DNA from 3 places in the Bacillus sp. SYZHCR11 genome. Region 1 is predicted to be linked to each of the others. Evidence: predicted binding sites of a transcription regulator. Region 1 holds the regulator's gene; each other region holds the start of a gene.
What was found. The regulator LexA, encoded in region 1, represses DNA repair genes until DNA is damaged. The targets are predictions, from matches to a motif close to CGAACATATGTTCG.
Positions count from the first base shown of each region.

Region 2: AC2CGA_RS00090 (DNA polymerase IV) is a predicted target of LexA. The motif match lies at 2,930-2,943, and genes of this name have one in related genera.
Region 3: AC2CGA_RS04770 (ImmA/IrrE family metallo-endopeptidase) is a predicted target of LexA. The motif match lies at 2,721-2,734, and genes of this name have one in related genera.

Region 1 covers NZ_JBXUND010000001.1:454,592-462,601, forward strand. Annotated here, with positions in the region: gene tkt (transketolase) at 1-1,908, opposite strand, end outside; gene AC2CGA_RS02100 (DUF896 domain-containing protein) at 2,075-2,308, opposite strand; gene AC2CGA_RS02105 (YneB family resolvase-like protein) at 2,377-3,027, opposite strand; gene yneA (cell division suppressor protein YneA) at 3,043-3,354, opposite strand; gene lexA (transcriptional repressor LexA) at 3,511-4,131, shown strand; gene AC2CGA_RS02120 (hypothetical protein) at 4,471-4,899, opposite strand; gene AC2CGA_RS02125 (YndM family protein) at 5,041-5,490, shown strand; gene AC2CGA_RS02130 (prohibitin family protein) at 5,518-6,348, opposite strand; gene AC2CGA_RS02135 (hypothetical protein) at 6,335-6,484, opposite strand; gene AC2CGA_RS02140 (poly-gamma-glutamate hydrolase family protein) at 6,593-7,414, opposite strand; gene AC2CGA_RS02145 (dUTP diphosphatase) at 7,690-8,010, opposite strand, start outside.
Region 2 covers NZ_JBXUND010000001.1:35,368-43,377, forward strand. Annotated here, with positions in the region: gene AC2CGA_RS00075 (AI-2E family transporter) at 1-951, opposite strand, end outside; gene AC2CGA_RS00080 (YqzH family protein) at 1,025-1,231, opposite strand; gene AC2CGA_RS00085 (YolD-like family protein) at 1,331-1,675, opposite strand; gene AC2CGA_RS00090 (DNA polymerase IV) at 1,690-2,916, opposite strand; gene AC2CGA_RS00095 (GNAT family N-acetyltransferase) at 3,132-3,602, shown strand; gene AC2CGA_RS00100 (antibiotic biosynthesis monooxygenase family protein) at 3,615-3,959, shown strand; gene AC2CGA_RS00105 (GNAT family N-acetyltransferase) at 3,956-4,924, shown strand; gene AC2CGA_RS00110 (iron-sulfur cluster biosynthesis family protein) at 4,996-5,358, shown strand; gene AC2CGA_RS00115 (DUF2552 family protein) at 5,333-5,572, shown strand; gene AC2CGA_RS00120 (alpha/beta hydrolase) at 5,612-6,526, opposite strand; gene AC2CGA_RS00125 (YqkE family protein) at 6,649-6,873, shown strand; gene AC2CGA_RS00130 (aldo/keto reductase) at 6,906-7,826, opposite strand; gene mciZ (Z-ring formation inhibitor MciZ) at 7,889-8,010, opposite strand, start outside.
Region 3 covers NZ_JBXUND010000001.1:1,077,053-1,085,062, forward strand. Annotated here, with positions in the region: gene AC2CGA_RS04740 (hypothetical protein) at 1-110, opposite strand, end outside; gene AC2CGA_RS04745 (hypothetical protein) at 208-375, opposite strand; gene AC2CGA_RS04750 (ATP-binding protein) at 375-1,175, opposite strand; gene AC2CGA_RS04755 (FaeA/PapI family transcriptional regulator) at 1,075-1,902, opposite strand; gene AC2CGA_RS04760 (hypothetical protein) at 1,892-2,071, opposite strand; gene xre (HTH-type transcriptional regulator Xre) at 2,263-2,601, shown strand; gene AC2CGA_RS04770 (ImmA/IrrE family metallo-endopeptidase) at 2,750-3,340, shown strand; gene AC2CGA_RS04775 (hypothetical protein) at 3,356-3,505, opposite strand; gene AC2CGA_RS04780 (poly-gamma-glutamate hydrolase family protein) at 3,495-4,100, opposite strand; gene AC2CGA_RS04785 (PH domain-containing protein) at 4,210-4,587, shown strand; gene AC2CGA_RS04790 (N-acetylmuramoyl-L-alanine amidase) at 4,625-5,578, opposite strand; gene AC2CGA_RS04795 (PhrA family phosphatase inhibitor) at 5,721-5,855, opposite strand; gene AC2CGA_RS04800 (Rap family tetratricopeptide repeat protein) at 5,845-6,981, opposite strand; gene AC2CGA_RS04805 (DinB family protein) at 7,186-7,653, shown strand; gene AC2CGA_RS04810 (sulfite exporter TauE/SafE family protein) at 7,802-8,010, shown strand, end outside.

The DNA of each region.
Region 1 (8,010 bases):
ACGGTCAATTGCGAGAACGTCTCCTTCAAGACCGGTAAATTTGCCCCATCCGAAGCTTGAACCCATTTCGATCGCAAGACGTTTCGTCACATTCGGAGGAAGCACGCTGTTTTTGTACTCAGCCGATTGTTTTTCAAAGCGGTCCCAGCTCGGCATGCTGACTACAGATACGTGAATGTTTTCTTCAGCCAGTTTCGCTTGAGCTTCGATCGCAAGTCCGACTTCAGAGCCTGTCGCTAAAAGAAGGGCGTCCGGTGAATCGGTTTTTGCTTTGGAAACGGTATAAGCCCCTTTTTCCACGCCCGCATACGCTTCTTCAGCCTGCTGATCAATCGTCGGCAGGTTTTGGCGTGTCAATACAAGAGCTGTCGGATGATCTTGGCTTTGAACGGCAACCTTCCATGCAGCTGCGGTTTCATTTCCGTCAGCAGGTCTGATCACAGAAAGGTTAGGAAGTGCGCGTAAAGAAGCAAGCTGCTCAATCGGTTCGTGAGTCGGCCCGTCTTCTCCTACGGCAATACTGTCATGCGTGAATACATAAGTGACAGGGAGTCCCATCAATGATGCCAGACGAATGGCAGGTCTTAAATAATCAGAGAATACAAAGAATGTGCCGCCGAATACGCGGAGGCCGCCGTGAAGCGCCATTCCGTTTAATGCAGCGCCCATCGCAAATTCACGGACACCGAACCAGAAGTTTTTCCCGGCGTAGTCTTTGGCCGTGAAGTCTCCTCCATTTTTGATTGTCGTTTTATTTGAACCCGCAAGGTCAGCAGATCCCCCGACAAAGAAAGGAATTTTCTTGGCGATCCCGTTCAGTACCTCACCTGAAGATGCGCGGGAAGCAAGGCTGCTGCCTTTTTCATAAACGGGAACTTCCTGATCCCAGTCTTTAGGAAGCTCGCCTTTCATGCCGAGTGACAGCTGTTCAGCAAGCTCAGGATATTTTTCTTTATAAGCCGCGAACAGTTCATTCCATTCCTGTTCTTTTTTCGAGCCGGCTTCTTTTACAGCTTGATTGAAATGCCCGTATACTTCTTCCGGAACATAAAAATCTTCTTCAAACGTCCAAGCATACGCTTCTTTTGTCAGCTTGCTCTCTTCTAGTCCTAACGGAGCGCCGTGAACGCCGGATGTGCCCGCACGGTTTGGAGAACCGAAACCGATCGTGGTTTTCACTTCAATCAAAGTCGGTTTTTTATCATTCTGGCGCGCTTTTTCAATTGCAGCCGTCAATTCAGCGATGTTGTTTCCGTCCTCAACATAAAGAACTTCCCAGTTCATTGCTTCAAAACGCTGCTTTACATTTTCAGAGAAAGAACGGTCTAAATCGCCGTCTAAGGAAATGTCATTAGAATCGTATAATACGATCAGGCGGCCTAATTCAAGATGGCCTGCAAGAGAAGCGGCTTCGGAAGAAATGCCTTCCATTAAATCGCCGTCTCCGCAAATACTGTATGTATAATGATCAACTACATTGAATGAATCACGGTTATATGTCTCAGCCAGATGGCGTTCTGCAATTGCCATTCCCACTGCCATTGCAATCCCCTGTCCAAGCGGCCCGGTCGTTGCGTCTACTCCGGCTGTATGCCCGAACTCCGGATGTCCCGGTGTTTTGCTTCCCCATTGACGGAACTGTTTCAAGTCTTCAATGCTGAGGTCATATCCGCTTAAATGCAGCATGCTGTATAAAAGCATTGAACCGTGGCCTGCTGATAAAACAAAGCGGTCGCGGTTAAACCAGCCCGGATTCTGCGGATTTACATTCATAAATTTCGTCCACAGCGTGTATGCCATCGGAGCGGCTCCCATCGGCATGCCCGGGTGTCCGGAATTCGCTTTTTCAATTGCGTCTATAGATAGTGTACGAATGGTGGCAACTGATTTCTTTTCAATTGTATCCATTATAATCCCCTTCCTTATTGTTGTACCTTTTCATCATAAAGCGATGCTGACTTTTTCTCAACTCTTTCAGCTTAAATTTGAGATAAACTTGTTGAAAATTGTCGTAAAGCACATCCTGATATTAGTATATACGAAAAAAGAATACGTATTGCCGTATTCTTTCTGTTTAGTGAAGATTATTTTTCTGTTGTTCTCTTTTTAATTTTTCAGGGGTGACATCGTTGCCTTCCGGATCAATCACTTTTACGCTCTTTAACGTATTTTTCATTGAGGAGCGGAATCCTTTCAAATACTCCTGGCGAAGCTTTTGCTGTTCAGCTTTTTCCTCATCCGTTATTGTGTTTGATTTAGCTTTTTGAGCCAATTCGTTAATTCTTGCGATTTTTTCTTTAGAAATCATAATAAGCTCCTTTGGTGCGTGTTGATTATATACTACTAAAACGCAGTCTTTTTTACAACTGATGCGCGTCAGCTGCCTTCTGTGTCTGCGGTATATTCCTGAAACCGCCGGTGAACCGTGGCTTTGGACACGTCATACCCGAATCCTCTTAAGGTCGCTGCGATTTCTGCAAAGGTAAGCTTGTTGGCTCTCAGCCTGATAATTTCCGAAACCGGAACCTCTTTTTTTTCTTTTCCGCTGTTTTCATGTCTGTTTTTCAGATTCCGTTCAGGCTTGTAGCCGTTTTTCACGGCTCTTTTCATTCCCCGCCGGATTTTCATATTGTGAATTTTCCTTTGATATTCCTCAACAATACTGACGATTTCAAGTACCATCGAATCAGCTTCGGAAAGCTCCAGTTCACCTTTATGAGCCGTCGTATATATTTTAACGTTCTCCCTGTAAATACAATGCAAAAGCGCAATCTTGGCGTTTCCTCTTCCCAATCTCGTTTCGTCCTGCACCAATATCGCGTCAATATGTGATTTTTTAATTTCATCAAGCATTTCAAATACTCCGTCGCGGTCCATTTCGTAACCGCTGGCTTTCTCAGAAATGACTTTCACGACTTCCATGCCGTTTGCAGCAGCGATCTCACTGAGCTCCTCTTCCTGTCTTTTTAATGACGTTTGCTGCTGTTCTTTGTTTGTGCTTACGCGGGCATAAATGAGCGCCTTCATTTCTCTCTTTCCTCTCTAATTGACAATGGCCAGCTGATATACGGCCGGATGCTTCTTCTTAACCGGTAGAATAAGTTCGTCTCCGGGCTTTATATCAGCAGTCTGGAGATGATTATTCTCCGTCACCCACTCAATGAAATCTTCTTTATTAATGTGTTTCTTTTCTGCTACATGATCCGCAAGTGACCAGAGTGTATCGCCGTCCTGAACCTTTATTTTAACATATTGGCTGAGGGACTGATCATTTCCCGCACATGAAACAAGTAAAATAGCGGCACTTAAAATCGCAGTAAACAGCCCGACAAATATGATAGATTCTTTCGCCATGTAAACAACCTCCGATAAGAATGTTTGTTCGCTTTTTATATCTTTCAGTATATACGAACAAATGTTTCTGTCAATCGTTTTTTTCGAACCTATGTTTGTACTGTCAGGAAAATCATGCTATAATCTACTTAAAATCGACGTTTTGAGGTGCGAAATATGACGAAGCTATCAAAAAGGCAGCTTGATATCCTGCGTTTTATTAAAGAAGAGGTAAAAACGAAAGGATATCCGCCTTCTGTAAGAGAGATAGGAGAAGCAGTAGGACTGGCTTCCAGTTCAACCGTGCACGGCCATTTGGCGCGGCTGGAGACAAAAGGCCTGATCAGACGGGACCCTACGAAACCGAGGGCGATTGAGGTATTGGATGAAGAAGAAGTCCATATTCCGAAAAGCCAGGTCGTAAACGTTCCGGTCATCGGGAAAGTGACGGCGGGTATTCCGATTACGGCTGTTGAAAATATCGACGAGTATTTTCCGCTTCCTGACCGGATGGTTCCTCCGGGCGAACATGTCTTTATGTTAGAAATCATGGGAGAAAGTATGATTGACGCCGGCATTTTTGACAAAGATTACGTCATTGTCAAACAGCAGAACACGGCCAATAACGGAGAAATCGTCGTAGCTATGACCGAAGATGATGAAGCGACGGTCAAGCGCTTCTATAAAGAAGACAATTATGTGCGGCTGCAGCCGGAAAATCCGACGATGGAGCCGATTATCCTGCAAAACGTAAGCATTTTGGGGAAAGTGATCGGCGTATTCAGAGCCGTCCATTAATTCTATTAAACTTCATTTATCGTAAAAAACCCCTCTGTAAGGGGTTTTTTTGCATAAAAAAAGCAGATTCGCCCTGGCTTAAGAAACGAACCTGCTAAGGAGGAAAAACTTACATTCTTATTATCCGACATCACACTTTTGAAGTCAACTAATAATGTTTCCCTCAAGAAACTTTTCATCCATTTTTCAACTTTTTATATATTTGTGCGTGATGAATTTGCTTTTTTATCTTTTCTTTGGGCGGGCACGTCAAAAATTTATGTATGAATATTTAGTACATAGTGTAATAAGTTAAATATAAATATAAAAAAACCCGCTGCCTTTAGCGAGTATCTATTTTCAATCAAAATGATAATATTCTACACCGTAGAACCCTTTAATATAGACGGGACCACAGACGTTTGAAGAACTTTCAACCAGAATCCTGTATTTGTGATACGGATCAATTGATTTTTTATCCTGGGCACTGAGGTTTAACCAGCTGCCGCTGTAGTTTTTAGAACTTAATGTATAAAAATTTCCGTTCAGCGCCATCCGCTGGAGTTTCATGCTTAAACCGCACGAAGAGTTGTTCATTATGGTGAACTTATAGCCTAAAAAGTAATCGTCGGCAGCTACAGCACCCGGATTTTCAATATGAAACTCTTTTGCGTTTCCCTCCAAAGTGAAGCTTGTTTTTGATCCGAATTCAGTGGTAGCCGCTTTAGCTGAGTGTATTCCGCTAAAACATAATAAAAAAACAGCAATACATATCCAGTATTTTTTCATTTGCATCCCCCTTTTTACATATTTTAACTTGTGAATCCTGTGATGTCTATTCACATTTTACTTTATAACCACTATATACCAGTTTAAAAATTTGCGGATTGCTTACAATGAAGACTAAACGAAATAACGAAGGTGGTTCAAATGAAACACGTAATTGCTTTCGCTTCTAAAACGGCGCTCACACTTGCTTTACTGTACATTGTTCTGGATCTTATGTACCAAGTAACCTTTTTAAACGTTCTGTTTATTACAGTGATCTTAAGTTTAATCACTTATTTTGCGGGTGATTGCATGATTCTGCCGAGAACAAGCAATTTCACAGCCGTTGCAGCTGATTTCGGAATTTCATTCATTATATTATGGATATTCCTGATGAACATTGGCGGGTTTAATGTCTCTCCTGCCGCGGCAGCGGTTATCTCTGCACTTTGCATTTCTGTTTTTGAGGCATTTTTTCACCGGTATTTGCAGCAATATGTACTTCCCGAAGATTATAAGGACACAACAGAGACGGATAGCACGCTATGGAGCTATCAAACCGAGGCGTCTGAAGAATTAGTGTCGGAAAAAGACCCTCAGGAAAAAACATAAAAAGGAGGCAATCGCCTCCTCCTCTTTTTACTTTTGCTTCTGATCGTCAAGCGGCAGCTGCAGCAGTGAGTCTGTGCCTGTCGCTTTCGGCGTTTTTCCGTCCCATTTTTCAATCCATTTATATTTGATCATTTCATCGGACATTGATTTCTTAATGATTTCGTTATAGTCAGCGATCCCTTCCGCTTCAATTTTTTTCTTTTTCGCTTCGGCTTCGGCTATTTTAATTTCAGTTTGTGTCCGTTCAAGTTCCTGTGAAGACTTCACCCTTGCATCGATGGCTTCCTGTGTGGCTTTATCCGGCTTCGGTACGCCAAGCGTCAGATCATCAATTAAAAATCCGAGACTCTTCATATCATCAGCAAATCTCTTTTGAACATCGGCAGCGGCTTCAGCAGATTTTTGCCCGTATGTGTCAATAACCGAGTATTTGCTGATTGATTTTCGCGCCGCATCCCACAGCCTTGTTTTTAAATATGTATTTTCAATCGTTTCAACGTCTACCGCCCCGAATTTGTTAAACAGATCGACTACTTTATCAGGCTGCACGACATAGTTGTAAGCGATATCCATTTCTATATTTTTACCGTCAGAGGTTGCCACTTTTATATTTTCATTATTCACTGTCTGCATACGCACCGGATATTCCGTTACTTTATTAAATAATCCGACTAAGTGCCAGCCTTGGTCCAATGTGTCGGATTTTACCCCGCCATTCGGTGAGTATACAACCCCGACATAACCGTTCGGTATTTTTTCAATGAATAGTGACGCTGTGACGCCCGCAATTAAAAGGGCTGCACCTATAATCACACCGCCGAGAATTTTTTTTGTGTTTCCGCGCTTATTTTCGCTCATGCTGATCTTCTTCCTCCCATGACTTTTTTAATTTTTTGGCTCCGCTTCCCACTTGTTTAAAGATTGGACTAAGCATCAGCCATAAACCGAATCCGATGATGACAAGAAGAATGATAGACCCGATCATCACTTTCATTTGCCCACCTCTTTTCTTTCATCCTGTCAATTATGTATACGATCTTAAGAACTTAAAGTTTCATAAATTTCAAAAGAAAAAGCCCCGCCGACAAAATAAGCGTGCTTATTAATAATTGTCACTGATAAAATCAGAAATCGTTTTTGTAAATTGGTAAAAGGTCCCGTTTTGTGCGGATGCTCTGCTTTTCAGCGTAAAGGTGTCAAATAGTGATTTTCTGAAGCCGGTGCTCATTTCGATTTGAATACTCAATCCGGATGAAGATTGATTGGCAAGGTTGTTCGGACTGACGCCTGCGTATTTATCATTTGTGCCAAGAAGAACGGCAGGATACCCGTGCCGTTTCAGCACATCGGTCAAGAGTTCGGCCCGTTCTCTGTCTGTACCGCCGATTTTTATCTTTTTATCATCACTGCCGTAACCGTGCAATGAAATGACATTAGAGTGCCCTTTCACCATTTGCACGGCCTTGGTTTCATCGAAATGCGAACTTGTCAAATGCAGAGCTGCATTACCGGCTGATTTTAACCCTTCAAATAAATATAAACTCCGGTTTTCGGCAATTTCTCTGGCTAACTCACTGGTCCCCGGCTCTATGCCTCCGCCGTGTATAGCTAATATGAGGACAGAAGGGTCATGCTCCCGCGTTGAAATGGAAAAATCGGAAGGATCTTCATTCAGCTTTAATTCCTCGAAACTGCCGTAAAGATCTGAAGCGGCATCAGCCCGAAAGAACGGCAGAAGCAAAAACGGTAAAATTAAAATTGAAATTCCTTTTTTGGTTATTGATGGCATTTGTATGTTTATGTTACAATACAAATGCTTCAGCCTTTGAAGCGAACGGCAGAACAGGGTGACTTTGGACGGTTTCTTCTGCTCTGCCTCTTTGCCGGCTGCTTTACGGTCTACTCTTCTAACCCTTTTTTCCATAACATCATCCTTTCTTTTGTTTACACTTTTGTCACAATATTATATACGTTGGACAAAACCTCCGTTCATCTTGAAGAATAAAAACATCAAAACAACCTCTATCCTTTAACCTAAAAAAGTCTTTCTGTTCAAAGAGACGGAAAGCTTAAATGATAAAAATGAAACCCTTCTCCTTAGTTTTGTTTGATTTCCCAATTCAAGAATCCCCGAAAAAATTTGAATGTAACTGCTGTATCCATAAAAAAAGACTGCTGTTAAGCAGTCTTTTTTTCGTTTTATTTCGTGCCTGTTGATCCCAGTCCGCCGCGGTCATTGTTCCCGAGCTTGTCTACTTCGATCAGCTCCACTTCAGGCATTTTCTTCATGATTCTGAATTGGCAGATCCGCTCCCCCTTGGAAATGTCGGTATCCCGAAGCGCGAATGCAGGAAAAAACCAGAAGTCATTGTCGCCTTTATAAGATTCATCAATGACTCCCATTGAATTTGTCTGAATGATCCCGAAATGCTTATATGTACTTGAACGCGGAACGACATGGGCCTCGTATCCTTCCGGCAGTTCCATCGCAACTCCAAGCGGGATAAGTTTGAATTCATC
Region 2 (8,010 bases), 420 kb from region 1:
AAGCAGAAGAAAAATAATGGTCAGCGGGTGAATGTCCAGCTTCCGTCCCATAATTTGCGGGGAAATCAGCTGGCTTTCAAGCTGCTGGACAATGACGACGACCGTAATCACCAGCACCGCCTCGGTCGGTGAATCGAACAATCCGACAATGACTCCGGGAAATGTGCCGATCCAAGGCCCGATAAACGGAATCAGATTTGTCACCATGGCGAACGCGCCCAGAACGAGCGGATAATCGAGCCCGATGATAAAATAGCCGATTGTGACGAGAACGCCGACACAGAAACTGACGAGCAGCTGTCCTTGTATGTATGAACTGAGAGCTTCATCCATGTCCCGAAGGATTTGTTTTCCTTCTTTTTGATGTTTTTCCGGAAGAAGCCGCAGCAGTCGCCGGGGGGCTTTATTTCCTTCTTTTAACATGTAATACAGCGCAAACGGAATAATGGCTGCGGTGATGGCGGCATTGGCAGCCGTACCGGCCAGACTGCTGAGAGAATCAGCGATTGAACCGGAATAATTTGCGGCTTTGTCCGCTAATTTTTTAAAGGAATCCCCATGCTGAAGCCTGGAAAACCATTTGCTGTCCTGAAGGTGTCCGATCCAATTTTCAGCTTTTGCGGAAAGCTCCGGAATATGATCTGTGAAGGCTGTAAACTGTTTTTGAACGGCAGGGCCCGCCGTATACAGGAAGAGGACAAAAAGGCCGGCTGTTCCCGCATAAATCGCTAAAATCGCGATTCCTTGGGGCAGCTTTAATTTCGCATGCAGCACTCTGACGAGCGGGCGGCACAAATAGTAAAGGACGCCCGATAATACAATGGGCGGAAACAAGGTTTTAAACGTAATCACAACAGGCTGGAACAAAAAGTCTATTAATGTTCCAAGATAAATGATGAGAAATAACAGAAGAACGGCATAGCCGATCTTGAAATAAGGCCCGACAGGCATATCCTGCACCACGCAATCTTTAAGGGTTTACTCTCGGACGTTTCCCTTATCGCCCGGTGCATAAACGTCCGTGTCAGGAAAACTGCCCCTGATTGGTGACGTAATCATAGATAATATCTTCTACATGGGCATGGAGATCCTCATCGGGTTCTTCATTCCTTCTTTCTTCTAAAGCTTTTTTTAAACTCTGTTTTTCATAGGGGCTCAGCGGATCTGTCGACACATTCCGTCCATACTGGCGGAGGGCTTGTCCCAGCATTTTTTCTATAAATTGATCCATCATATATTCTCCTATTCTTGTCATTCATCTTTATTCTACTAAATATCATGTGATCCTCCCACTCTTCTATCATATTTTCTGTCAGGACGATTTAGGCTTTTATTCCAGTTCAGCCGAGAGAATAAGATGAAACGGCAGCGTTAACGCATCTTCATCGTTTATGATTTTTAAACGTTTTTCGTCATGCCTCACTTGTTTCACCCATCCCCAAAAGCGGCGGGGGCCGCGTGCTGAAGCATAGGTGACCGAGATGGCTCTGTCTTCTTCAATCGACGCCGCAATGATGCGGTTCATGTCGTTCAGTTGCTCTGCGCTCAGTTCCGGAGGCCGGAATTCCCGTTCTTTTCGTTTTTTTGCAAGCAGCTGCTCCCGATGTTCGGGCAGCATCATCCGGCTTGATTCCCACATGACATTATACCCGGGTGTTAATTTGTTCAGATTCATGTATATCACCTCAATTATTTGTAATGCCCGCCGATTTTTTCAGCCCGGTGAAAGGCTTGGCCGGCCTCTGTCAGCGAAGCGGCATGGAGGAGCGACGCAGGGCCGTACCGCTCATGAATATCATCCAATACTTTGCCGAGACTGATCTTTTTTTCCTGAGCATCAAACAGGCTCAGCTGAACATAATCACAGGGCTCCAGCTGGGAAAGGGAGACGCCGGCGCTGCGGACGGGCTCACCGTTCCAATGCTCTTTGAAGAGCTTGACCGCCGCTTTAAAAATATCCATTCCGAAATTAGTCGGAGAGACCAGCTTTCTCTGTCTGTGAAAACCTGAAGGGAATTCAAAATCAGCGCCTCTGATGCTGACCGAAACCGTATGGCCGATGTATTGTTTGAAACGGGCGCGGCGGGCCACTTCTTCGCTTAACTCCAACAGCACGACTTTGATATCCTCAAAGCGGCTGTAGTCTCTCGGGAGGGTCATGTTATGGCCGATCGCTTTTTGCCGGCTGTGCGTGTTGACGGTGACCGGAGAGGGATCGATGCCGCGGGCTGTCCGCTGAAGCAATTCGCCGTTAATGCCCCAGCGTTTTTTCAGCAGTTCGGCGGGGTGCCCGGCAAGCCCGCCGATTGTGCTGATGCCCATCCGTCTTAAATGATGCTCCATCCGTTTTCCGATGCCGAATAATTTTCCGACCGGCAGCGGCCACAGATCCTCCCTGATATTTGACATATCCAATCTGTGGATGCCGGATGCGTTTTTTTTGGCAAAATGGTCGCAAGCCATTTTCGCGAGCGCCTTATTCGGCCCGATGCCGACACGGGCATAAATTCCGAATTCACGCATGATCGCTTGTTGAATGCTTTCGGCAATTGTAAAAGGATCACCGAACAGCCGCTTGCTTCCGGTCACGTCGAGAAACTGCTCATCGATGGAGTAGGGTTCTACAAGATCGGTATACCGTTCAAACAGTTCGGTAATCATGACGGATACATCAATATACCGCTGCATCCGCGGACGGACAATAACGGCGTCGGGACATTTGGCCTGCGCTTCCCACAGCCGTTCGGCATTTTTTACGCCGTATCGTTTGGCGAGCGGACAAGCCGCAAGCACGACGCCGCTGCGTCTTTCGGGATCTCCCGAGACAATCACGGGCCGGCTTTTGAGATGAGGCGCTTCCGCTTTTTCCACAGACGCATAAAACGATTGCATATCAACAAGAAGAATATCAGCCATAAAAAAACCTCCGGGAACGTTTGTTCTGTTTTTCATTGTACCCGAACAATGATCACGTTTATACTGGTAAATCATTCCCCGGCTGGAAGACGTGCTGATTCGTTTGCTTGAAAAGAAATCATTTACAATTGCAAACAACCCACATATAATTTTTTATATTCCAATGAGAAGAGCTGACATTCATTTTGCCGGACGAAAAGGAGAGTCAATCGATAATGGATATTCGAACAATTACCTCTGAAGACTATGAAATGGTTACGTCTGTTTTGAATGAATGGTGGGGCGGCAGGCAGATGAAAGACAAACTGCCGCGCTTGTTTTTTGAACATTTTCAGGACACGAGCTTTATCACGTACGGGCCGGAGGGAATGACCGGTTTTTTAATCGGTTTTCAGTCACAATCAGACCCTGAGACAGCCTACATTCATTTTTCCGGTGTGCATCCGGATTTCAGAAAAATGCAAATTGGAAAACAGCTCTACGATCGATTTATGGAGACGGTGAAAAAAAGGGGCTGCACAAAAGTCAATTGCGTGACGGCGCCCGTGAATAAAGTATCAATCGCTTATCATACAAAATTAGGCTTTGAAGTTGAAAAAGGAACCAAAACCGTAAACGGAATCCCTGTTTTTGCGAATTATGACGGTCCGGGAGAAGACAGAATTCTGTTTGTGAAATATATGTAGAGGGGGATGAATATGGGTTTTTTAGCTGACACGCCCAAACCGCCCTATTATGCGGTCATTTTTTCATCAATAAAGGGAAAATATGATGAGGAATATGAGCATACGGCAGAGCGCATGATGAATTTGGCAGGCGGACAGCCGGGCTTTTTAGGCGCGGAAAGCGTTCGGGAGGAAAACGGCTGCGGCATCACGGTTTCCTACTGGGACAGCCTGGAGGCGATTAAAAGGTGGAAAGACCATACTGACCACCGGGCGGCAAAACAAAAAGGAAAAAGCGCCTGGTATGAAGCGTACGCGGTCCGCATTACGAAGACGGAGTCACAGCGGATGTTTGCGTCAAAAGGGGCGGAAGATTGATTACATTTTTACGGCATACACAAGAACAGACGGCGCGGGAAATTGCGGCGGTTCAACGCTGCTCTTATCAAAAAGAAGCCGAGCTGATCGGCTTTTTCGGCATTCCAGCCCTGCATGAAACACCCGGTGACATACAGCGGTCACGGGAGACGTTTGCCGGTTTCAAGGAGAAAGATCAGCTTGCAGGCGTCATTTCGTATGAAAAAAAGGGATATGACCTTGTCATATGCAGGCTGACGGTGCACCCGTCCGGCTTTCGGAAAGGAATCGGACGGGCGCTTATTCAATTTGTGATCGACCAAAACCGGGACGCCCAAAAAATAGAGGCGGCTACCGCCAGTCAAAACGTTCCGGCAGTCTCTCTCTATTTAAAAACCGGCTTCACAGAAGCCGGACAGACAGAGACGCCGGAAGGGCTGACCCTCTCGTTTTTTCATCTTTATCCGAAGAGGAAAGCGGAAGTTGTTCCGTACAAGCCGGAATGGAAAGAGATGTTTGAAAGAGAGAAGGCGGACTTGATCCGAATCTTCGGCCCCGCACTTCATTCTGTCAGCCATATCGGCAGCACCTCCATCCCGGGAATGGCCGCAAAACCCGTTATCGATATACTGGCGGAGGTCAAAGATATTTCAGATGCTGACCGATTCAGCCCGCAGCTGGAAGCACTCGGCTATGAGGCGCAAGGGGAAAACGGGATAGAGGGCCGGCGTTTCTTTCAAAAAGGCGGCAGCAAGCGCACACACCACGTCCACATATACGAAACAGGCCATCCGGATGTGAAGCGCCATCTGCTGTTCCGGGATTACCTCACTGAAAAGCCTGAAAAAGCGGCTCAATACATGGAACTGAAACGGCGGCTCGCTAAGGCATACCCGTACGATACGGCAAAGTACAGTGAAGGGAAAAATGACTGGATCAAGGCGGCTGAACAAGAGGCAAAGGACTGGGAGAGCGGGCTGCTGTAAAGAAAGCAGAAACAATGCATACAGCGGCTCGGTATGCTACAATGGCGAAAATGAAAAACGGAGGATCATCTATGCAAATACATGTGACGGATGCGGCGAAACACACACTTCAGCAGACGATGGACGCCAACCCGGGGAAAAAAGCGCAGCTCCGCTATGACGCAGAAGGCTGCGGGTGCGCGGTGAGCGGCGTGCCGACCATCTGGCTGGCGGACGAATTAACGGGACAATGCGAAGCCATTGAAACCAACGGACTTCCGCTTTACATCCAGACCTCACAAAAAGTGTTTTTTGACGAGGAAATGACAATCGATTACAATGAAAAGGCAAAAACGCTCGTCTTAAAAAGCCCGGCAGAGATGCTGAGCCCGAGAATGAGCATATTAGTAAAGCAGGGAGAAACAGAAAGTGAATCAAAAGCTGAAAGCCATTAAACAGACGGCACAGCATAAAACGTGGGTATCCTTTCTGAACAACAACCACCCGTACAGTCTGCTGCACTGGTCCATCGGAGGCGCTGAATCCGTTCAGAAGGATGTCTGGCTGCTTCAGGATGAGATGACCTTCAAAGCGCAGGAGTTTACGACAATCGACCTCGCCATTGACTGGATCGGAGAAAATATGGACGGGATTACCGACGTTTTATGACGGGAAAGCGAAAGAACCAGCATACGTTCTTTCGCTTTTTTACGTTTGCGTCATGGTATCTAAAAAGGTTTGAACGGCTTTGCGGTAGCTCTCCGGATTTTTGGTGTACGACATGGCATGCCCGCCCGATTCGGCCAGATAGAGCATCTTCGGTCCGCGTTTTCTGCGGTGCAGCAATTCGGAAGAAGCGGGAGGTATATAATCATCTTCCTTACTGTGAATAAACAGCACGGGCTGCCGGATTCGGCTGATAACCGATAGAGGCGATACATCACGGATACGGTATCCTTCTCTCATCCGCAAAAAGAAATCAGCCAAAGGCAGAAGCGGCCACGGAGGCAGCCGGAACTCCCGCTTCAGTCTGTAGGCGAGCTGATCGCGAAAGCTTGCGAACGGACAGTCCGCAATATAAAAATCAGCGCCTTTTTCATCCTGATGCCCGCCCGCGTATAATAAGGCCGTCACCGCTCCCATCGATTCCCCGTGGATGCCGATTTGACCGCCGTCTCCCGTTTTGTGTCTCACCCAATTCACGGCTTCTTCCAAATCATCTTTTTCAAAATAGCCGTAGCTCGTCGTTCTGCCGCCGCTTTTTCCGTGCCCGCGGTGGTCATATACGAGCACATTCCAGCCTGAATCTAAAAATAAATCCATGTATTTCAATGAATTGAACGAATTTACGGTAACGCCGTGACAAATAATCATGGCGTTTGCCGTATGATGCGGGGCGACGTAAAAGCCTTTGATCTCATACCCGTGGCGTGACAGGATGACGGCCTCTTCTTTTTCCATGGCCTGAAAGGAATCAAATCTATCATGCCCGTCCGCCGTTTCTTTTTTCATGATATCTTCATCCGTCTTTTTCTTCATAAACATAATCAGATTCGTAAAAGCGAATCCGGCAGCCAAAAAGACTGCGCAAGCCGAACCGAACACCGCCAGCCATTTTTTCACACAGGCACCCTCCTTTCATATGAAAAATCCTTCCTCCGGCTTTTTGGGACCGTGAACGTTGCCGGCCGCCGGCGCTCCGTGGTACACTTGCTTCACCATATTCAGATACGGGGGGCGTAATGATGAAAAAGCAGCTGCCTAAAGAAAAACACAGCTTAAAAGACGATCTGGAGGAAGATCTGAAGGCCAGGCTTTTGCAAATGAAAAGTGAGCTGAAGGAAGAAGACGAGAAAAAACAGGCGCAGCAAAAAGCGGAACAAATCAGAAAGCGAAAAGAAAAAGAAAAACATAAAAGCTTTGAAGAGCTGCTGAATGAAAGCAGTCTCGATTGGCACAAATATAAATAAACCGGCATCTGACAAGGTGCCGGTTTTATTGTTTAAGAACGATGGGCTTCGTATACGTCCCGTTTTGTATGGTATTGCAGGGCTTTGATTTCCTGGCTGCTTAAACGCCGGGCCTCTGCAGCCGAACAATTTTCTCTCAGCTGCTCAAGTGAGCTGGCTCCGGTGATGACAGAAGCGACGGCCGGCTGTGACAGTAAGTATTGAAGGGAAAGCTCCGTCATGCTCAAGTCAGGTGCGGCAGCGCCGATCGCTTTTTTGGTTTCTTCCAGTTCTGCAAAAGAATATGTTAAATAGCCGTTCTCTTTTACGCTTGCGGCTGCTTGATCAAGCGGTTTTTCCGTAAGAAGCCCTTTAGCGACAGGCCCTCTGGCGACTACGCTGATTCCGTTCTCCTCTAAAAGGGGAAGCCACTCCTCAGGACGCCGGTCCAGCAGGCTGTATTGCATCATAACGCTTGAGATATTTGATTTTTTTACATATTCTTTAATGACATTCGGACGAATCGAGGAAATGCCGTAATACCGGATGACGCCTTCCTGTTTTAAGTCCTCAAACGCTTCGATCGTTTCGTCAATATGATCTTCCATCGTGCCGCCATGCAGCTGATAAAGGTCGATATAGTCCGTTTTCAGCCGGCGCAGACTGTTTTTGACCGCTTCTTTTATGTATCCTTTGGAGGCGTCCCAATGCCAGCCGTCTTTATCATCATTCCAGCGGTTTCCGGCTTTCGTGGCTAAAATGATGTCGTCCCTGCGGTTTTTGACGGCCTCCCCGACAATTTCCTCATTTCTGCCGAAATCATAAAGATCAGCGGTATCTAAATAATTGATTCCAAGCTCGATCGCTTCATCCAAAATAGACAGCGCTTCAGCTTTATCCGTGCCCAGCGACATACAGCCGAGCCCGATTTCGCTTATTTCTAAATCAGAATGTCCCAGTGTGCGTTTTCTCATCGTTTCGCTCCTTTTTATAGTCTTTTATTGACCGTAATATAAAGGCGCGAAGTTTTCAACTGTTAAGGCCCGGTGATCCAATCTCCGACATAGCGGAATGTCCGTCCGTATTCTTTCAGTTTAGCCCGCACTTCCCACGCCTTTCCGACCAATACGATACTTTTATCCTTCCGGTACACCTTCA
Region 3 (8,010 bases), 620 kb from region 1:
TAAGGGAACTTCTCTTTATCCGCTTCGCTGTAAGCGGAATAAATGTAAATGGGTTTTTCTTCTCCGCTGTGTACGGCCCGCCATGGAGCGGGGCTGTTTTTTTCTTGCAATGGTGATCCTCACTTTCCATCAGCCTCATGCCATGCTTCAATTTGCTTTTCTATCCGTTTTGCCCTGAACAGCAGGCAAAAAAGCCATTTGATATATTTACACACGTGCATCAAGCCTCGCTTTTGCGTCTTGAACCATTCGTTCAAGCCGTTTAATGACCGGCGTTAAATCAGTGCCTGTTTTGCAGTTCGGGCAAGGGTGAAAGACAGCGCCGAAACCCGTTTCCGTCACAATGACCTTCTTCGGTCCGCACAGTTTACACATTATCTCGCCCCCTCTAATCTGTGGTTTACGTCAAATGAATTGCCGTTAATGATGACTAAATAATCGCTGCACATCTCATAAATTCTTGTGCCCAAGGCTTCATCAACCTGCACCAATCCGTCACAGGCCAGCTCGCTCGAGATAAGAACCGGCTTATGATTTAAATAGCGGTAATTCACGACGGCATACATTTGTTCAATCTGCCAATCGGTCGCCCGGGGTTTTCCGTTCAGCGGCTTGAACAGATCGTCAATAAAAAGCACATCCGCCTGTTTCATACGGCCAAGCTTTGCATCAAGCAGATCAAAATCATTTTTTAAATCCGTAAAGCCCTCCACAAAAGGAAAATACAGCACCGGTGTCTGCTTCTGTCTCATGACATAATTGCTGAGAGCGGTCAAAAGATGGGTTTTTCCCGACCCCGGACGCCCTAAAAGGGCAATGCTGTTTTTCCGGCAGTTTTTCATCTTGTCGAAGTTCTCAACATATTCAAGGGCGCACTCATATGCGTCGACGACTGCCTGAGGCTTGCCCCGCGTGATAAATCCTTTGAAATCCAGCTTCCGAAAGGCATCTGTAATTTCACTTGCGCCGAGAATGCGTTCTACTTTCCGTTCGGCGGCGCAGCGGCACTTCACCCACACTTCCATTCCCAGCTGGTTTTTGAGATAACCGCCCTGATCTTTACAGAGCGGGCAGTCAAAGCGGCTTTCGTCTGATTCTTCCGGTCTGTCCGCCAGTAATGGACGTTTTCCGTTTTTCAGGTCGGCCAGTATCTGCTCGATCGTTCGTTTTGTCATGTATCGTATTCCTCTCTTTTTTTGTTGTGATTGTCCTTCCCGCAATTCGTGCATTCAAGCGGTCTTCCATAAACTTGGCGCAATAGCTGAAAGCCTTGATCGTTTCAGCTGAAAAGGTGCGCCGCTGTTCAAAAGCGGTAAAGCATTCGCCGAGCCATTTGATTGCTTCTTGTGCTGACGCACCGAGGGAAACAATCCGGGCGATGGCCTGATAATCCCGGGGCGACGGGTATACGCTCCGCCCCTCCTGCGCAGACCTTAATCTGATAAAATGGGCGGCAATTTCGTTAATCGCTTCTTCAGCAGTATGATTTTTTGTTATATCTATTTCTCTCCGGACATTTTTGTCCCGGTGATCCGCCGATATTGTCCGGTCAGTTGCTTCCGGGCGGGTTAATGTCTTTTTCGGAGTGAATCTTTTCGAGTGCTTTACGGAGACGATGAGTCCGTAAGGGGCGCGGACGGTTTTGATATACTCATGCTGTTCCAAGCTCTCGAGCCACCGCCTGACGGTTTTTTCGCTGACCGCGAATACATCGGCCATTTCTCTTGCTTTTACGGGCTTATGTCCGAGGACGATCCCCCACTTTATGCCGTCTTTTACATGTTCCTTTGTCGTTGAGCTGATGAACCATAAAAACAGCCAAATGGCGGACCCTATTTTGTCATAATGTTCAGAATTCAATAATCCGGAATAGATGAAAAACGGGTAGCTTTTACGATTCATAAGGGACGTCTCCATTTTTCTTCAGACGTATATAGCGCTCATACTGCAATCGGTTATCAAATCGGAATACCGGTAGTCCGCAAGCGGTAAAAGATATCGAACCGCCTGCTTTTCCTAAACATCTCTGGTCAGCCGGATTGCTGCTGAAACGGATGATTATCGGCTGCATCTCTCACCCTCCTGATCAATTTCTTATCGTATTTTGATACGTTTTGTATCTCTATGATGTTGATTATATACGATACATTTCGTATCATCAAGACCTTTTTGATACTTTTTTTATCATCCCTTTCTTTTGATACATTTTGTATCTATAATCATAAGTAACTTAGGGTGTTGAAAAAAGAGAGGTCATTTCGGATGATAGGCGGAAGATTAAAGAGTCTCAGAGGTAAGAAAACGCAGGAAGAAGTCGCAAATCATATCGGTGTCTCGCGCGCCAGATATTCTCATTATGAAAACGGCCGATCTGAACCCGATTACGACACGCTGCAAAAGCTTGCGGATTATTTCAAAGTGTCGACTGATTATTTGTTAACTGGAAAAGAACCTTCAGATGAAGACATGTTTGCCGATCCCGACCTGCAGATCGCATATCGGGACATGCAGGACTTTTCCCCGGAAAGCAAGCAGCAGGCCATTGAATTCATTAATTATTTAAAAGAAAAAGAGAAAAACCGCAGGCCGAAACATAAATAATCCGCTCTTTTCCTTTAAACTGCTTAACGTTCAGCCGATATAAAAGCTGAATGTTTATTTTTAAAAGAAAAGGGAATTGATTCAAAGTCCGATCAGGGCTTTTCTTTCTCGCTTAAAAAAGAACATATGTTCGAAAGGGTGTATTCAATTGGGCGATTTTTTAACACATCTTGAGGAATACGTCAAAAACTTATATTGCCGCATGGGAATGACCGCCCCTCTCCATATTGATATGCAGATGATTGCCAAGGAGCTTGACATTTGGATTCATTTTGAAGATACGCACAGTATGATGCTGAAGCGGGACGGCATGTACAGCATCGTCCTGAATCAAAAAAAGTCACCCGAAGAGCAATGGCAGGATTTTGCGCACGAACTGTGCCATGTGCTGAAGCATACCGGGAACCATTTTCATATGAACAAGCTGTTCAGGGAACTGCAGGAATTTCAGGCCAACCATTTTATGTACCACTTCTGTGTGCCGACCTTTATGCTGTTAAACATGGAGCTGCCCCAGCGGAGGAGCCACGCCGTTATTTTAATCGCAGCCGCTTTCCGGGTGACGGCATCATTTGCGGAAAAAAGGCTCGAGCTGTTTGAACGGCGTAAAGCAGGTATTCAATTTCAGAAGCGGCTCGCTTGTCTGTTATCCGACAAGCGGCCGAATGTGTATTATGGAAGCGGACAGACACACTTGCATGCCGCTGAAGAAAAAACGCCGTATTTTATTGAAAATTAGCGATTCTCCGCCGGCTTAGAACACAGCCGGCAGAATGTCATCATTTTGAGATCGGAGAAAAGGTTTTTGCATCATGACGCTGTAATCACCGTGCTGCCCGCCAAGCACTTCATGCGCCGCATAGCTCCAGTGAATGTAAGAACGGGCCCCCTGTTCATTTATCATAAAAACCGGCCTTCACGGTTTCTACATACCGAAAAAACAGATCGGTTGGCGTGTATTTTTCTCCCCGGCAGCCAAAATTGCTGAACAGCGCGTGTCTCTGCGCCGTGCTCACTTCCAATTGCAGCCCCATTTTCCTTTTTGTCCGATTGACAATGTTGCCGGGATTTACACCTGCCAGCCGATCATTCTTCTCTGTCAGCTCGGCATCAAATCCCGCTTCACGCAGCAGATCACAAATCAGTCTTGCTTTTTCCAGATCCGCGCCCCCGACGAGTGTATTTGCCTTTTTCAGATCATGATACCCGTGAAAAGCCAATGCGTAATGATGGGCGGTCACTTTTTCTAAAGCCAGGGGCTCGTCAAAGCGTGTGCTTGTCAAGTGGAGAGAACGGTTATCGCACCGCTTCGTCCCTTCAAATAAATAAATTGAGCTTTGGTCAGAAAATGCCTGCACCAGCTCACTGACACCCGGCTCAATCCTGCCGCCGTGGGGTGCGAGAACGATACATTTACTTCCCTCTTTTTCTTCATAAATAATTCTGTATTCCGATTCAGCAGCGGAAAGAGCTGCGAAGCTGTCATATCTATCTTTCATGTGTAACATGCTCTCCTTTTCCAGTCAGCACCAGTTTACTCTACTCATCTGGGAATGGAAACCTTTTTATAGTATGATTTGATAGAATACGTATCAGGGGGGAGATATCATGGGGTTCATCAATGGATTGCTGGGCAATGCGTCGACAATATCGACGGCTGAAGCAAAATCAGAACTGGCCCGTATTTTGCTGGAAGGCGAGAATGTCAATGCCGCATTTAAGCTTGTCCGAGATATCATTGTCTTTACGGATAAGCGTCTTATTCTTGTTGATAAACAGGGACTCACGGGGAAGAAAACGGAGATTCAATCCATTCCGTACAAGAGCATTTCCAGATTCAGCGTAGAAACCGCCGGCCGCTTTGACCTTGATTCAGAGCTGAAAATTTGGATTTCAGGCGCGGAACTTCCCGCTGTCTCAAAGCAGTTTAAAAAAGATGAAAGCATTTATGATATTCAAAAGGCTCTTGCCGCAGTTTGTATGTAAGAAGAAACGGAAGCCCGGGGAGCTTCCGTTTTCTTGATTACAGTTTTTCTTCAATTTTCGCCTTCGTTTTCGGGCCGTAAATTCCGTCTGCCGTTAATCCGCTGACGGATTGAAAACGTTTTACGGCATTTGCCGTTTTCGGGCCGTAAACGCCGTCCGCCCCATGATTTTTTGCTCCTTTATCGGGATAAAAATAAAGTGCGGATAAAGCGTTTTGCACTTGTTTTACGTTTGTCCCTTTCGTCAGCGGTTTCGTCACTTTGATCACACCGGATGGAAGCGGATATGAAGACACAGCCTGACTTTTTGAAGAAGAACCCGTCTGAGCGAGCTTGATCACTTGTCCGACTGTAATGTGATTCGGATCGGTGATATGGTTGATGCTTTGCAGCGATTTTACGCTGACACCGTGCGATGCGGCGATTTCCGATAAGGTGTCGCCTTTTTTCACATGGTATTCAGAGGCGGAAGAAGAAATAGAGGCTTTTTTCGCCGGCATACTTCCGCTTAATTTCTTTTCAATCTTCGCCTTCACTTCATCCCAGCGGCCTTCAGACAAAATACGGTGCGGGCAGTACTTTCCGTTCCAGTCCTGATGCTTTCTGATTCTGTCAATCCCCCAGCCCCGTTCTTTCAAAAGCTGCGCCGCAAACGCAATCGCCAGTTCTTCTGCGGCTCTGTACCGTTCGCCGCCTGACTTGCTGTAACAGATTTCTATAGCAATCGACTTTCGGTTTCCGGTGCCGTTCGTGCCGTCTCCCGAATGCCAGGCATTCCGGTCCAACGGAATTCCCTGGATCACTTCTTTGTCATCAACCGCAAAATGATAGCTCGTTGATTCGCTGTTTCCCGTCATATAGCTGATTTCATTTGCGGCGGATGCGTCGTTTGCCGTGTTATGAATGGTAATATACTCCGGCGTCATCGGATTCGGACATTTTAACGCATATTTATCAGCCGATACGAGCCGTTTTTTCACTTCAATCCCCACTCTTCATCTCTCCTTATGCCTTTTTCATCAATAGGTGGCATTCGTAGGACAGATAACTTGAGCATATCGACCCTGCATTCGGATAAAATTGGAATGGATACGCATGCAAAAAATAAGACCCTTCCAAAGAAGGGTCTTTATGTTATGTTTGGTTGCGTGCGGCAATATGGAACGTGCCGTCCGCTTGGTTTTCCAAATGGCTTTCATGGCCGATCACCTGTGTAAAGCTGAACCCGACAGCAACTAGCAGCAATCCTGACAACAGTTTAGATTTCATATAGACAATCTCCTCTCTGGATTTGTTTTTGGGCGTGCACCATTTTTTCATAAAACGTGAGCGCTTTTTCAGGCTGTCCGTGTTTCATGTAAAATTTGGCAGCGTCATGCGCCAATTCTTCCACATACGGATACAGCATGTGTTCTTCCAGAAAATCAAACGTGTGCCTGACGGATGCGTTATCCATTTCCTTGCCGTATAACGCATGCAAAAATTGGAACAGATTGACAAACAATTCATCATTGTATTCGCGGGCGATACTGAGCCCGAGGCGATATTGCTTCTCTGCTTCGGCTGTAGTGTTCTGTTTATAAAGAACCTGTGTTAATGAGTAAATAGAATGCGGAAGATTATCGAACTTTTCTGACCTGCAAATGGAAACGGATGTCTCAAAATATTCGGCTGCTTTAGAGAGGTCTCCCATTTTTTCGTAACAGTTTCCGAGATTATATAAGGCTGAACTGATAAGACGGGGATTGCCTTCTTGTTTTGCAAGATCTAAAGCAAGTTCTAAGTGGGGCAATGCTCTTTCTGGATACTGCATGTCATCATAATTCCCTGCAATAACGAATTCACATTGGATTCTGCGGACGTTGTACGTCTCATACGATTGGTACGTTTCAAGGGCTTGAACGGCATAACTCATGGAGACGTAGGTTTGTTTCAGGTTGTAAAAAATCTCAGCCATTTTAAAAGCAAACTCAGCTTTCTCGATGTCATCAGAAACGAGTGCAAGGTTTTTTTCAGCCCGTTTGTAATACATCATGGCGTTTAGGAACATTTTCTGTTTAAATTCGTACATTCCTCGAAAAAAATTAAAGTAGTAATCAAGCAGTCCTGTCAGTTTATACTGGTTGCCTTCAATGTCTTCCAATAATTCTGAAAACTCAGGCTGAGAAGGGTCCTCCTTTAAGGGCTTGATGTAATCCAGCATGACGCGGTGTCTGAATTCCATTAATGAATAATACAGCAGCAGATCCTGATCTTCTTCCATATCCTCAATCTCTCTCTCTACTTCACGTTTGACGCGCTCCGCCTCAAGGACGTGAAACTGCCGGATATGGGTATACCATTCATTAATTTTGAGCCCGACAAAAGAGGACGGAATAGTCTGCTTCATCCTCAATAAATCCCCCCTTTTGGAATGACCGAGATATGTCATATTTTATCATAATTGCTAGAAAAAGAAGAACGCAAAAAGACCGCAATTGTCGAATTTCGGATATCCGCAACGATTTATCTCCATCACAAGCTTATTGCTTGTTTCTTCCGTGCCGTTGATATAGCATATCCTTGCAGCTTTTATTCTGTATTAAATGGGGGTTTTCACATGACAGCACAAAATCAATTGGTCAGCCACTTTCTGTCACATCGAAACGTGACGATTGAGCTGGCGGAAAAAATCAGCCGCGAGCATTACGACTACAAGCCGGCAGAGACATCAATGTCCGCTCAGGAACTTGTAAAACACATCGTTTATTCTTTTCTTATGTTTGCAAACGTCATTAACGACGGAAACGGGTCAGCTATCCAGAACAAACCGAAAGAAGAAGCGGAAACAGACCTCGTCAAACTGGCTGAAGCATGTACTGAAAAAACGACAGACATCCTGTCACAGCTGACTGAAGAGCAGCTGAACCGCGAAATTGACCTGACTGCCTCTTTCGGCAGAAAAATAACCGGCGCGGCTCTCCTTCAGCTTGCCATGGAGCATGAAATTCATCATAAAGGCAATCTTTTCGTGTATGTCAGAGAAATGGGCCACACGGAACTTCCGTTTTATCAGCAAAAATCATAATCCGGCCAACATCCGCCGATCTGCGAAATAACAGCAGGCAGGCGGATTTTTTTGTTCTGTATAAAATTTTCCGAAAATTTAATTGATTACTGCCTCTTAATCATATATAATCTGATAAAAATAGTAGGATTATTCAGGAGGCACACAGATGACTGTAAGCATTGTGTTTATGGGTTTCTTTGTCGGAACGCTGGTCGGATTGACGGGTGTGGGGGGAGCGGCGCTTTTGACTCCTTTACTGATCGTTTTGGGGATCAACCCCTCAATCGCCGTCGGCACTGACCTTTTATATAACTCCATCACCAAACTGTTCGGTGTCGTTTCTCATTGGAAGCAGCGCACCGTTCAATTTAAACT